Pelagibaculum spongiae: one gene and its partners. The protein of the gene in region 1 binds, or shares a complex with, the protein of each later gene. Links are inferred from orthologs where the notes say so. Each region holds a gene or a part of one and is shown on either strand. Other genes may lie near its edges. The genes, in order: accD, accA, accC and accB.

The links.
Region 2: the proteins of accD (region 1) and accA are in contact, whole or in part, in a solved structure (PDB 8UXZ), measured with the Escherichia coli proteins. The link is inferred for Pelagibaculum spongiae from one-to-one orthologs.
Region 3: the proteins of accD (region 1) and accC are in contact, whole or in part, in a solved structure (PDB 8UXZ), measured with the Escherichia coli proteins. The link is inferred for Pelagibaculum spongiae from one-to-one orthologs.
Region 4: the proteins of accD (region 1) and accB are in contact, whole or in part, in a solved structure (PDB 8UXZ), measured with the Escherichia coli proteins. The link is inferred for Pelagibaculum spongiae from one-to-one orthologs.

Annotation. Positions count from the first base shown.
Region 1 is NZ_QDDL01000001.1:276,734-279,725, forward strand. It holds accD (acetyl-CoA carboxylase, carboxyltransferase subunit beta), read right to left. Parts: upstream 1,931-2,992; coding sequence 1,070-1,930; downstream 1-1,069. Other genes in the region: folC (bifunctional tetrahydrofolate synthase/dihydrofolate synthase), read right to left, coding at 1-1,073; trpA (tryptophan synthase subunit alpha), read right to left, coding at 1,946-2,758; trpB (tryptophan synthase subunit beta), read right to left, coding at 2,755-2,992.
Region 2 is NZ_QDDL01000011.1:14,612-17,524, reverse strand. It holds accA (acetyl-CoA carboxylase carboxyl transferase subunit alpha), read left to right. Parts: upstream 1-939; coding sequence 940-1,887; downstream 1,888-2,913. Other genes in the region: tilS (tRNA lysidine(34) synthetase TilS), read left to right, coding at 1,877-2,913; dnaE (DNA polymerase III subunit alpha), read left to right, coding at 1-901. UniProt on the Escherichia coli protein: Component of the acetyl coenzyme A carboxylase (ACC) complex. First, biotin carboxylase catalyzes the carboxylation of biotin on its carrier protein (BCCP) and then the CO(2) group is transferred by the carboxyltransferase to acetyl-CoA to form malonyl-CoA.
Region 3 is NZ_QDDL01000008.1:15,421-18,324, reverse strand. It holds accC (acetyl-CoA carboxylase biotin carboxylase subunit), read left to right. Parts: upstream 1-734; coding sequence 735-2,075; downstream 2,076-2,904. Other genes in the region: prmA (50S ribosomal protein L11 methyltransferase), read left to right, coding at 2,143-2,904; accB (acetyl-CoA carboxylase biotin carboxyl carrier protein), read left to right, coding at 270-713; aroQ (type II 3-dehydroquinate dehydratase), read left to right, coding at 1-258. UniProt on the Escherichia coli protein: This protein is a component of the acetyl coenzyme A carboxylase complex; first, biotin carboxylase catalyzes the carboxylation of the carrier protein and then the transcarboxylase transfers the carboxyl group to form malonyl-CoA.
Region 4 is NZ_QDDL01000008.1:16,334-19,114, reverse strand. It holds accB (acetyl-CoA carboxylase biotin carboxyl carrier protein), read left to right. Parts: upstream 1-1,059; coding sequence 1,060-1,503; downstream 1,504-2,781. Other genes in the region: accC (acetyl-CoA carboxylase biotin carboxylase subunit), read left to right, coding at 1,525-2,781; aroQ (type II 3-dehydroquinate dehydratase), read left to right, coding at 602-1,048; dsbD (protein-disulfide reductase DsbD), read left to right, coding at 1-443. UniProt on the Escherichia coli protein: This protein is a component of the acetyl coenzyme A carboxylase complex; first, biotin carboxylase catalyzes the carboxylation of the carrier protein and then the transcarboxylase transfers the carboxyl group to form malonyl-CoA.

The DNA of each region.
Region 1 (2,992 bases):
AACCCGGCGACATACCAGCTATCGACAGAATCTAACAAAAACTGCAAGCTACCAGCTCGGTCTTTATCAGACAACATAGCAATCACTGCATAGGTTTTACCCTGGCAATTTTGCTCAGCTAATTGCTTTTGCAAATTTTCTGCTGCTTGCGGGTTATGCGCCACGTCGACAATCACTTGCGGTGTTTGCATCACGGTTTGCATTCGACCGGTCAAACTGGCTTTTGCTACAGAAGTAGCCAATTTGTCTCGCTGCAGCGGTAAACAATCTTGCAATAACTGACTGGCTTTTAATGCCAGCGAAATACTTTGCCAAGGTAATTGCAATTGATTAATTGCAATCGATTCACTGCCCGATTGCCACAACCAGCTTTTGTCGCTTTGGCGTTGCATTGAAAAATCATTGCCGGTCATTTGTAACTGCGCACCGACTAAAGCAGCTTCTTCGGCAATCGCTTTTGGCGGATTCATATCGCCATATAAAGCAGGTTTTCCTGCCCGCATAATACCGGCTTTTTCTCTGGCGATACCTTCAAGGTCATGCCCCAGATAATCCATATGGTCCAGTGCAATCGTGGTGACTATCGCCAAATCACAATCGGCAATATTGATTGCATCTAACCGGCCGCCCAAACCTACTTCTAGCAGCACCACATCGAGCTCAGCTTCAGATAAAATAATCAAGCCAGCCAAAGTAGTGAATTCAAAATAAGTCAGAGAAACACCGCCCTCCACATTTGTACGGGCAGCTTCGATTCGCGCTAGTGTTGCGCAAATTAATCCATCATCCGCTTCATTTCCTGCCAAACGAATGCGCTCGTTAAAACGAATCATGTGTGGCGAGGTATAACAGCCTACTTTATAGCCAGCATCGCTATAGATTTGTTCAAGGGTCGCAATGGTGCTGCCTTTGCCATTCGTGCCAGCAACGGTAACCACAGGAATTGAAAAGTTAGGCACGCCTAGCTTGTCTGCTACTTGCTTCAGCCGCCCCAACCCCAGCTCGATTGTGCTGGGGTGGAGTTGCTCAAGATAGCTTAGCCAGTCTGCCAAATTGCTTGGCAGTTGGCTCATACAGCAGGTCGTAATTGAAGCTTGGAAAGAATTTCAGCAAGCTCATCGCGCATGTTATGACGCTCGATAATCATATCGATCGCGCCTTTTTCCATTAAAAATTCTGCGCGCTGAAAGCCTTCAGGCAGGCTTTCACGAACCGTTTGCTCGATGACTCTAGGACCGGCAAAACCGATTAAAGCATTGGGCTCGGCTACGTTTAAATCACCTAACATGGCCAATGATGCCGAAACACCACCCATGGTTGGGTCGGTTAACACTGAAATAAACGGAACACCTTTTTGAGCTAATTTAGCCAAAACCGCACTGGTTTTTGCCATTTGCATCAAAGAGAATAAAGCTTCCTGCATTCTCGCGCCACCACTGGCAGAGAAGCAGATTAACGGTGCACCCGTTTCCAACGACTGATTCGCCGCCTGGACAAAACGCTCACCGACTACCGCGCCCATAGAACCGCCTTGGAAGGCAAATTCAAAAGCACACACCACTACAGGAGCGCCTTTCAGCGAACCTTTCATGGCAACCAGTGCGTCTTTCTCACCGGTGGCTTTTTGAGCCGTAGTAATACGATCTTTATACTTTTTAGTATCGCGGAATTTCAGGCGATCCACCGGCTCCAATGAGGCTCCAATTTCCTGACGATCTTCAGCATCCAGAAAAATATCCAAGCGGCGGCGCGCACCAATTCTCATGTGATGATCACATTTTGGGCACACGTCTAAACAGCGTGTTATTTCAGCACGATACAAAACCGATTCGCACTTTTTACATTTGATCCAGAGGCCTTCCGGCACTCCTTTCTTTTGCCGGGATTCAGTACGAATCCGGGCAGGAATCAGTTTTTCAAACCAGCTCATTCAATTTATTCCAGTTCAGTTAATCTCATTATCCATAGCCTTTCTCATGGACGAGATCATCGACTCCAATTTAGCGGGTGCTGAGGCAGGATCATCGTTTGATGCTTCCAACTGGCGAACCAGTACGCTGCCTACAATGACACCATCACTTACTTTGGAGACAGCCGCCGCAGTTTCTGGCGTGCTGATACCAAACCCGACGCCAATTGGCACTCGAGTATGTTCGCGAATCTCAGCTACTTTTTTCTCGACAGCATCAACATCAAGGTTGGCGCTGCCGGTGACCCCCTTAAGCGAAACATAGTAAACATAGCCGCTGGCCAATGCGCAGATTCGTTTAATCCGGTCTTCTGGCGAAGTCGGTGCCAAAAGAAAAATAGGATCAATTCCACGCGCCTGAAAAATTTCTGCAGGCTCGGCCGCCTCCTCAGGTGGCATGTCTACTAGCAAAATGCCATCAACACCTGCATCCGACGCCTTGTCAGCAAAGGTTGGATACCCCATATGCTCAACCGGATTTAGGTAGCCCATTAATACAACGGGCGTTGTTGCGTCTTTTTGCCTAAAAGTTCGAACCATATCAAACACGTGAATTGGAGAAACGCCTTTTGCTAGCGCTCGCTCACAAGCATGCTGAATGACCGGACCGTCTGCCATGGGATCAGAGAAAGGTACCCCTAGCTCGATGATATCTGCTCCACCCTCTACGAGGGAATGCATAACATCAACGGTTATCGAAGGATCTGGATCACCGGCAGTAATATAAGGGATCAGCGCTTTACGACCTTGGGCTGCAAGCTTTGAAAAAGTCTCGGCAATTCTGCTCATAGTAAATCCCCTAACGTCACACCATCGATTTGCGCAACAGTATGAATATCCTTATCGCCACGACCCGATAAATTAATCACGACCACTTGATCTTTGCTCATTTCAGCGGCCATTTTCATACCATGGGCCACTGCATGACTGGATTCTAATGCAGGTAAAATACCTTCAGTCCGATTCAGCGTTCTAAATGCCGCTAAAGCTTCGTCATCATTAATCGCACAATACTCAGCACGT
Region 2 (2,913 bases), on another replicon or contig:
CCTGAAAAAAGCCAATCGCCGGGTACTAGAATCTTTGATTCGTGCTGGCGCATTAGATTTGTTGGCACCGGTTGAACAAGGATTAAAAGTCTTTGATTCTCGCTCACGTTTAATGGCGACATTAGAAGGTGCAATCAAAGCAGCAGAACAGCAAGCAAAAGCCGCTGCATTGGGGCAAAATGACTTGTTTGGTGCAGTTGCCTTTGGTGAGGCAGATGCCGAACAACCGCAGTTTGTAGCAGCTCCAGCCTGGCGACAACAGCAGCGATTGCATGGTGAAAAAGAAACGCTAGGCTTGTATCTGACCGGCCACCCTATTGATGATTATCTGCCTGAACTGAAGCGGATGCGGTGTCAGCGGATTGCAGATTTAAAGCCTGCTCGGGGAGTTAGTGTTACTATTGCGGGTCTGGTTCTTGCGTTTAGAACCAAGTTGACCAAGACCGGTAAGCGAATGGCATTTGTCACGCTGGATGATCGTAGCGGCAGAATTGAAGTTGCGATCTTTGGTGAAGACTATGACAAAAACGCTGAAAAACTGGCGGTTGATAAAGTATTAGTGATCGACGGTGAAGTAGTCCATGACGACTTCAGTGGCGGTCAAAAAATGCAGGTTAAGAAACTGCATTCGATGGCTGAAGCAAGATCGTCCCATGCGCGTTGTTTGAGAATTTCTCTTAAGCAAGGTGAGTTGACTCCGGCAAGTTTGGAGCAGCTACGATCATTACTGGAACAACATACGAATGGCCAGTGCAGTGTCCGTTTTGATTATCAAGGCCATAGCGCAATTGGTAGTCTGGCGGCGAGCGAAGACTGGAAGCTCAATCTAGATGATGAATTATTGCATCAACTAGAAGAGTTACTCGGTCGTAAGCGTTGCAAAATTGACTATTCGGGGTAGGCCGTGAGGCGTCACGACCAACAACATAGAGTGTATCAATGAATCTGAATTTTCTGGATTTTGAGCAGCCTATCGCTGAGCTTGAAGCAAAAATTGAAGAGCTTCGCCGGATAGGTAACGACACTGAGGGTGATATTACCGAGGTCCTCAGTAAGCTTGAAGCATCAGCCCGTACCCTGACTGAGAAAATTTTCTCAAATTTGACCGCATGGCAGGTGAGCCAATTGGCCCGCCATCCATTGCGTCCTTATACCTTGGATTATATCGAAGAATTATTTACCGATTTCCAAGAGTTACATGGCGACCGTATGTACGCTGACGATAAGGCAATCGTTGGTGGATTGGCTCGTTTTGATGATCAGCCTGTGATGATCATTGGTCATCAAAAAGGTCGCGATACTGCAACTAAGGTAGAGCGTAATTTTGGCATGCCTAAGCCTGAAGGTTATCGCAAGGCTTTGCGTCTAATGCAGATGGCCGACAAGTTTGGTATTCCAATTTTTACTTTTATCGACACTCCAGGTGCCTATCCAGGTGTTGGCGCTGAAGAGCGCGGTCAAAGTGAAGCGATTGCCCGTAACCTTCGAGAAATGTCTCAGCTGAGAGTACCGGTCATTTGTACGGTAATTGGCGAAGGTGGTTCTGGTGGTGCTTTGGCAATTGGTGTGGGTGACAAGGTAATGATGCTGCAAAACAGCACCTACTCAGTTATTTCACCAGAAGGCTGCGCTACCATTTTGTGGAAGAGCGCCGAAAAAGCCTCGGATGCCGCAGAAGCAATGGGCCTGACCGCTGATAAATTATTAGATAACGGTTTGATCGATCAAATCGTACCTGAGCCATTGGGCGGTGCACATCGCCAGCCCCAGGCGATGGCTTCTAGCTTAGGAGATGCATTGCGCACTTCTCTGGCCGAGATCAAAGCATTAACTGAACAGGAACGTCTGGATCGTCGCTATCAGCGACTGATGGGATATGGCATCTGATTCGCTAGTAACCCAGTTCGAACAACAACTGCAGGGCATTTTAAATGCCCTGCCAGTTGCTCCCCATAAATTTCTGATCGCCTTTAGTGGTGGTCGAGACTCCACTGCTTTGCTTCATCTCGCTGCTCAGTTGTTGCCCAAGTCGCAATTGCTGGCGGTGCATATTAATCATCAACTTTCTGAAAATGCTAGCCAGTGGCAGCAGCATTGCCAGCATCAGGCCGAGCAGTTATCGATCGAATTCAAATCCGTTTCAGTCCAGTTAAACCCCCAGCCAAGACAAAGCCTTGAAGAGTTGGCGCGTGATGCCCGTTATCAGGTTTTTAGCCAGCTAATGCAGCCGGATGATGCTTTGTTAGTTGGTCATCACCTGCAAGATCAATCAGAAACATTATTGCTACGATTGTTCCGTGGTGCCGGAGTCAAAGGTTTATCGGCAATGGCCGATTGGCGAATGTTTGCTTCGGGTTATTTACTGCGACCTTTATTGCATCTGCCACGGCAGCAGTTAACTGAATGGTTAAAGCTGCAATCCATCGAATGGATTGAAGATGAATCAAATGCTGAAAATTTGTTTCGGCGTAATTTGATTCGCAATCAGTTTCTGCCGCAAATCCGTCAGCAATGGCAGGGAATTGATCGGGTGCTGAGCGCTACCGCCCGGCGAATGCAGCAAGCGAACCGATTATTAGATCAATTAGCCGATCAGGATTTAGCGCAGGTTCTATTGCCGGGCAATCGGCTGGACTTAAAACCATTGCAACAGCTAGACGATGATCGTTTGATCAACCTGCTGCGTTATTGGCTCAGTCAGGCGGGCCAAAGAAGCTTGCCAGAAATTCGTTTGCAGGAATTTGTTCGTCAGTTGAAATCGGCTAATAGCACCGCAAGCCCTCGGCAGGATTTAACCGACGGCAGTTTTATGGCCTGTTATGGGCAAATGCTTTGGTTAGTTGAAGGTCGGTTAATCGAGCAATTACAGCAACAGGCGCAAAATAGTTTTTGGAACCCGCAGCAGCAGCCAAT
Region 3 (2,904 bases), on another replicon or contig:
TCCCACGGTGAAATCGATTTTATAATTTTTAATCCAGCTGCATTTACCCACACTAGCATTGCGCTGCGGGATGCCCTGCTGGCGGTTTCTATTCCGTTTATCGAAGTGCATCTTTCTAATGTGCATGCTCGGGAAAGTTTCCGCCATAAGTCATGGTTTTCTGATATCGCAATCGGCGTGATCTGTGGGCTGGGTCCCAAAGGCTATCAACTAGCGCTGGCGTCTGCGCTGGAGCGCTTGGCTAAACCGGCAAGTTAAGAGATATATCAATGGACATTCGTAAGATTAAAAAACTGATCGACTTGGTTGAAGATTCTGGCATTGCTGAACTTGAGATTTCTGAGGGTGAAGAATCTGTTCGCATCTCTCGCTACTCTCCAGCACCGACCCATTATGCAGCTGCACCTGTTGCGGCGGCTCCGGTTGCTGCTGTAGCACCTGCTGCTGTTGAAGCAGCTCCAGCGGCTGAAGTCATTGCAGGCCACCAGGTTAAATCCCCAATGGTGGGTACTTTCTATTCTGCGCCATCTCCAGGTGCTAAGCCTTTCGTTACTGAAGGTCAGAAAGTCAAAAAAGGCGACACCTTGTGCATCATCGAAGCGATGAAAATGCTCAACCAGATCGAAGCAGACAAATCTGGCATCGTGATGGCGGTATTGGCTGAAAATGGCCAACCAATCGAGTTCGGCCAGCCACTGGTTACCATTCAATAAATCGCAGGAGGCTCACTACCCATGCTTGAAAAGGTAGTTATCGCCAACCGTGGCGAAATCGCTCTGCGAATTTTGCGAGCTTGCCGGGAACTCGGCATTAAAACTGTTGCAGTTCACTCAGATGTAGATCGTGATTTGCTGCACGTTCGCTTGGCAGACGAAACGGTTTGTATTGGCCCTGCAGATTCTTCTGCCAGCTATTTGCAGATCCCATCGATCATTAGCGCCGCTGAAGTCACTGATTCAGTTGCGATTCACCCTGGCTATGGCTTTTTGGCAGAAAATGCTGACTTTGCTGAACAGGTAGAAAAAAGTGGCTTTACATTTATCGGCCCTAAGCCAGAAACCATCCGCCTAATGGGCGATAAGGTCAGCGCGATTGCGGCGATGAATAAAGCGGGCGTACCTTGCGTACCAGGCTCTGACGGCCCATTGGGTGATGATCCTGAACGCAATATACAAGTTGCCCGTGAGATTGGTTATCCGGTGATGATCAAGGCTTCTGGTGGCGGCGGTGGTCGTGGCATGCGAGTAGTTCATAGTGAAGCGGCATTATTAAACGCCATTTCCTTGACCAAAAGCGAAGCCTTATCTTTCTTCAGTAACGACATGGTTTACATGGAAAAATTCCTTGAAAACCCTCGTCACATTGAAATTCAGGTACTGGCTGACGGCCAAGGCAACGCAATTCATCTGGCAGAGCGCGATTGCTCAATGCAACGCCGTTGTCAGAAAGTGGTTGAAGAAGCACCTGCACCTGGCATTAGTGAAGAAGTGCGACAGCGCATTGGTGGTCGTTGCGCACAAGCTTGCGTAGAAATTGGTTATCGCGGTGCCGGTACGTTTGAGTTCTTGTTCCAAGACGGTGAATTTTACTTCATCGAAATGAACACTCGAATTCAGGTAGAGCACCCGATCACTGAAGAAATCACTGGTGTGGATTTGGTTCGCGAGCAGCTTTTGATTGCTTCTGGCCATCCATTATCACTTAAGCAGTCTGATATTAAGGTGAAGGGCCACGCGATCGAATGCCGTATCAACGCAGAAGATCCGGTTACCTTTATCCCAAGCCCTGGCAAGATTGATTTCTTCCATGCTCCTGGTGGGCCGGGCATCCGTTTTGATTCCCATATCTATAACGGTTATGTGGTGCCTCAGTATTACGATTCACTGCTCGGTAAGCTCATCAGCTACGGCACCGATCGTGATGCCGCGATTCGCAAAGCACTTATTGCTTTGGATGAAACGGTTATCGAAGGCATCAAAAGTAATATCGATCTTCACAAGGAAATCTTGCGTGACACCCAGTTCCAACAAGGTGGCACTAACATCCATTACCTTGAGAAAAAGCTCGGACTTTAATCGAGCCTTTCGCTATTATCTCAGGCCCGGTTTATACCGGGCCTTTTTTTTGTTTTAGGAAGTAGTAATGCCCTGGATCCAAATTCAATTATCCACCACCGAACAACAGCAAGAACAGTTTGAAGATTTATTGCTGGCTGCTGGTGCGGTTTCTGTCACGCTGCAAAACAATGGTGATGCCCCCATTCTGGAACCATTGCCTGGCGAAACGCCGTTATGGGGGAAGTTGCGGGTAATCGGCCTGTTTGAAGCAGATATCGATGTGAATCAGGTCACAAATTTCCTAAAAGAGCAGGTTGCAGTTGACCCGTTACCCGGCCTGAAAATTGAAGCGTTGGAAGACAAAGATTGGCATCGCGCTTGGATGGATGAATATCACCCCGTTCACTGCGGCGGTGAGTTATGGATCTGCCCTAGCTGGCTTGATGCGCCTCACCCTGAAGCGGTCAATGTCAGATTAGACCCTGGCATGGCTTTTGGTACCGGTACTCACCCAACTACTTTCCTTTGTCTAAAATGGTTAGCCGATCATCCCCCACAAGATTTACAGGTAATAGACTTCGGCTGCGGCTCAGGCATACTGGCTGTAGCCGCTGCACTACTGGGTGCAAACGTAGTTGATTGTATTGATATTGACCCTCAAGCTTTGCTCGCTACACGCGATAATGCTGAAAAGAATTCATTGAGTGAACAGCAAATCCGTAGCTGGTTGCCAGAACATGCTCCAGATTCGGTTGCTGACCTGTTAATCGCCAATATTTTAGCTGGCCCGTTGATAGAGCTTTCCTCTGAAATGGCAGCTAGAGTAAAACCAGGTGGTAAACTGGTG
Region 4 (2,781 bases), on another replicon or contig:
CGCTTGCACCTTTAACTTCTGTACCTCAAACCTACTCAAGTAGCGCTTCTAATCCTGCTAATTCAATTTCAATCACTGCTGATCATGCAAATTTTAAGGATATTCGGGGACTAGATGCACTACTTGCCGAAGTAGGCAACGGCCAGCCAGTAATGCTCGATTTCTATGCCGATTGGTGTGTCAGCTGCAAAGTCATGGAGCGAGATGTATTCCCCGACCCTCAGGTACAACAGGCACTGCAAGGCTACAAGCTGTTGCGTAGCGATGTGACTGCCAACGATGCAATTGATCAAGGGCTAATGTCGAACTTTGGAGTGATCGCGCCGCCAACATTACTGTTTTTTGATGCAAATGGGATGGAACTTCGCCAATTTCGCATAACGGGCGAAAAAGATCGTGAGCAGTTCTTATCTCACCTGAAAAAACTCAACTCAGTTCTTTAGCCCCTCCTTCTACGGCCGCAAAACAACCTTTTGCGGCCCAAAAAGACTGTCCAAACGGTCAGCATATGTTGCGAACGTGCAGCGATCTTCGGTTTTCTGGACAAAAACTAGCCTTTGGTGCAAAATTTGTCGCAATCGGATCATCGGGACGAATATTCATGGCCAAATTGCTGGTGCTTCACGGACCAAACCTAAACATGCTGGGTGTTAGAGAACCTGGTCATTATGGTGCGGACACCTTGGATAGTATTAATCAGGGTTTGATTAACACAGCAAAGCAGGCAGGTCATCAGCTTGAGGCATTTCAAAGCAATGCCGAGCATCTATTGATCGACCGAATCCACCAGTCCCACGGTGAAATCGATTTTATAATTTTTAATCCAGCTGCATTTACCCACACTAGCATTGCGCTGCGGGATGCCCTGCTGGCGGTTTCTATTCCGTTTATCGAAGTGCATCTTTCTAATGTGCATGCTCGGGAAAGTTTCCGCCATAAGTCATGGTTTTCTGATATCGCAATCGGCGTGATCTGTGGGCTGGGTCCCAAAGGCTATCAACTAGCGCTGGCGTCTGCGCTGGAGCGCTTGGCTAAACCGGCAAGTTAAGAGATATATCAATGGACATTCGTAAGATTAAAAAACTGATCGACTTGGTTGAAGATTCTGGCATTGCTGAACTTGAGATTTCTGAGGGTGAAGAATCTGTTCGCATCTCTCGCTACTCTCCAGCACCGACCCATTATGCAGCTGCACCTGTTGCGGCGGCTCCGGTTGCTGCTGTAGCACCTGCTGCTGTTGAAGCAGCTCCAGCGGCTGAAGTCATTGCAGGCCACCAGGTTAAATCCCCAATGGTGGGTACTTTCTATTCTGCGCCATCTCCAGGTGCTAAGCCTTTCGTTACTGAAGGTCAGAAAGTCAAAAAAGGCGACACCTTGTGCATCATCGAAGCGATGAAAATGCTCAACCAGATCGAAGCAGACAAATCTGGCATCGTGATGGCGGTATTGGCTGAAAATGGCCAACCAATCGAGTTCGGCCAGCCACTGGTTACCATTCAATAAATCGCAGGAGGCTCACTACCCATGCTTGAAAAGGTAGTTATCGCCAACCGTGGCGAAATCGCTCTGCGAATTTTGCGAGCTTGCCGGGAACTCGGCATTAAAACTGTTGCAGTTCACTCAGATGTAGATCGTGATTTGCTGCACGTTCGCTTGGCAGACGAAACGGTTTGTATTGGCCCTGCAGATTCTTCTGCCAGCTATTTGCAGATCCCATCGATCATTAGCGCCGCTGAAGTCACTGATTCAGTTGCGATTCACCCTGGCTATGGCTTTTTGGCAGAAAATGCTGACTTTGCTGAACAGGTAGAAAAAAGTGGCTTTACATTTATCGGCCCTAAGCCAGAAACCATCCGCCTAATGGGCGATAAGGTCAGCGCGATTGCGGCGATGAATAAAGCGGGCGTACCTTGCGTACCAGGCTCTGACGGCCCATTGGGTGATGATCCTGAACGCAATATACAAGTTGCCCGTGAGATTGGTTATCCGGTGATGATCAAGGCTTCTGGTGGCGGCGGTGGTCGTGGCATGCGAGTAGTTCATAGTGAAGCGGCATTATTAAACGCCATTTCCTTGACCAAAAGCGAAGCCTTATCTTTCTTCAGTAACGACATGGTTTACATGGAAAAATTCCTTGAAAACCCTCGTCACATTGAAATTCAGGTACTGGCTGACGGCCAAGGCAACGCAATTCATCTGGCAGAGCGCGATTGCTCAATGCAACGCCGTTGTCAGAAAGTGGTTGAAGAAGCACCTGCACCTGGCATTAGTGAAGAAGTGCGACAGCGCATTGGTGGTCGTTGCGCACAAGCTTGCGTAGAAATTGGTTATCGCGGTGCCGGTACGTTTGAGTTCTTGTTCCAAGACGGTGAATTTTACTTCATCGAAATGAACACTCGAATTCAGGTAGAGCACCCGATCACTGAAGAAATCACTGGTGTGGATTTGGTTCGCGAGCAGCTTTTGATTGCTTCTGGCCATCCATTATCACTTAAGCAGTCTGATATTAAGGTGAAGGGCCACGCGATCGAATGCCGTATCAACGCAGAAGATCCGGTTACCTTTATCCCAAGCCCTGGCAAGATTGATTTCTTCCATGCTCCTGGTGGGCCGGGCATCCGTTTTGATTCCCATATCTATAACGGTTATGTGGTGCCTCAGTATTACGATTCACTGCTCGGTAAGCTCATCAGCTACGGCACCGATCGTGATGCCGCGATTCGCAAAGCACTTATTGCTTTGGATGAAACGGTTATCGAAGGCATCAAAAGTAATATCGAT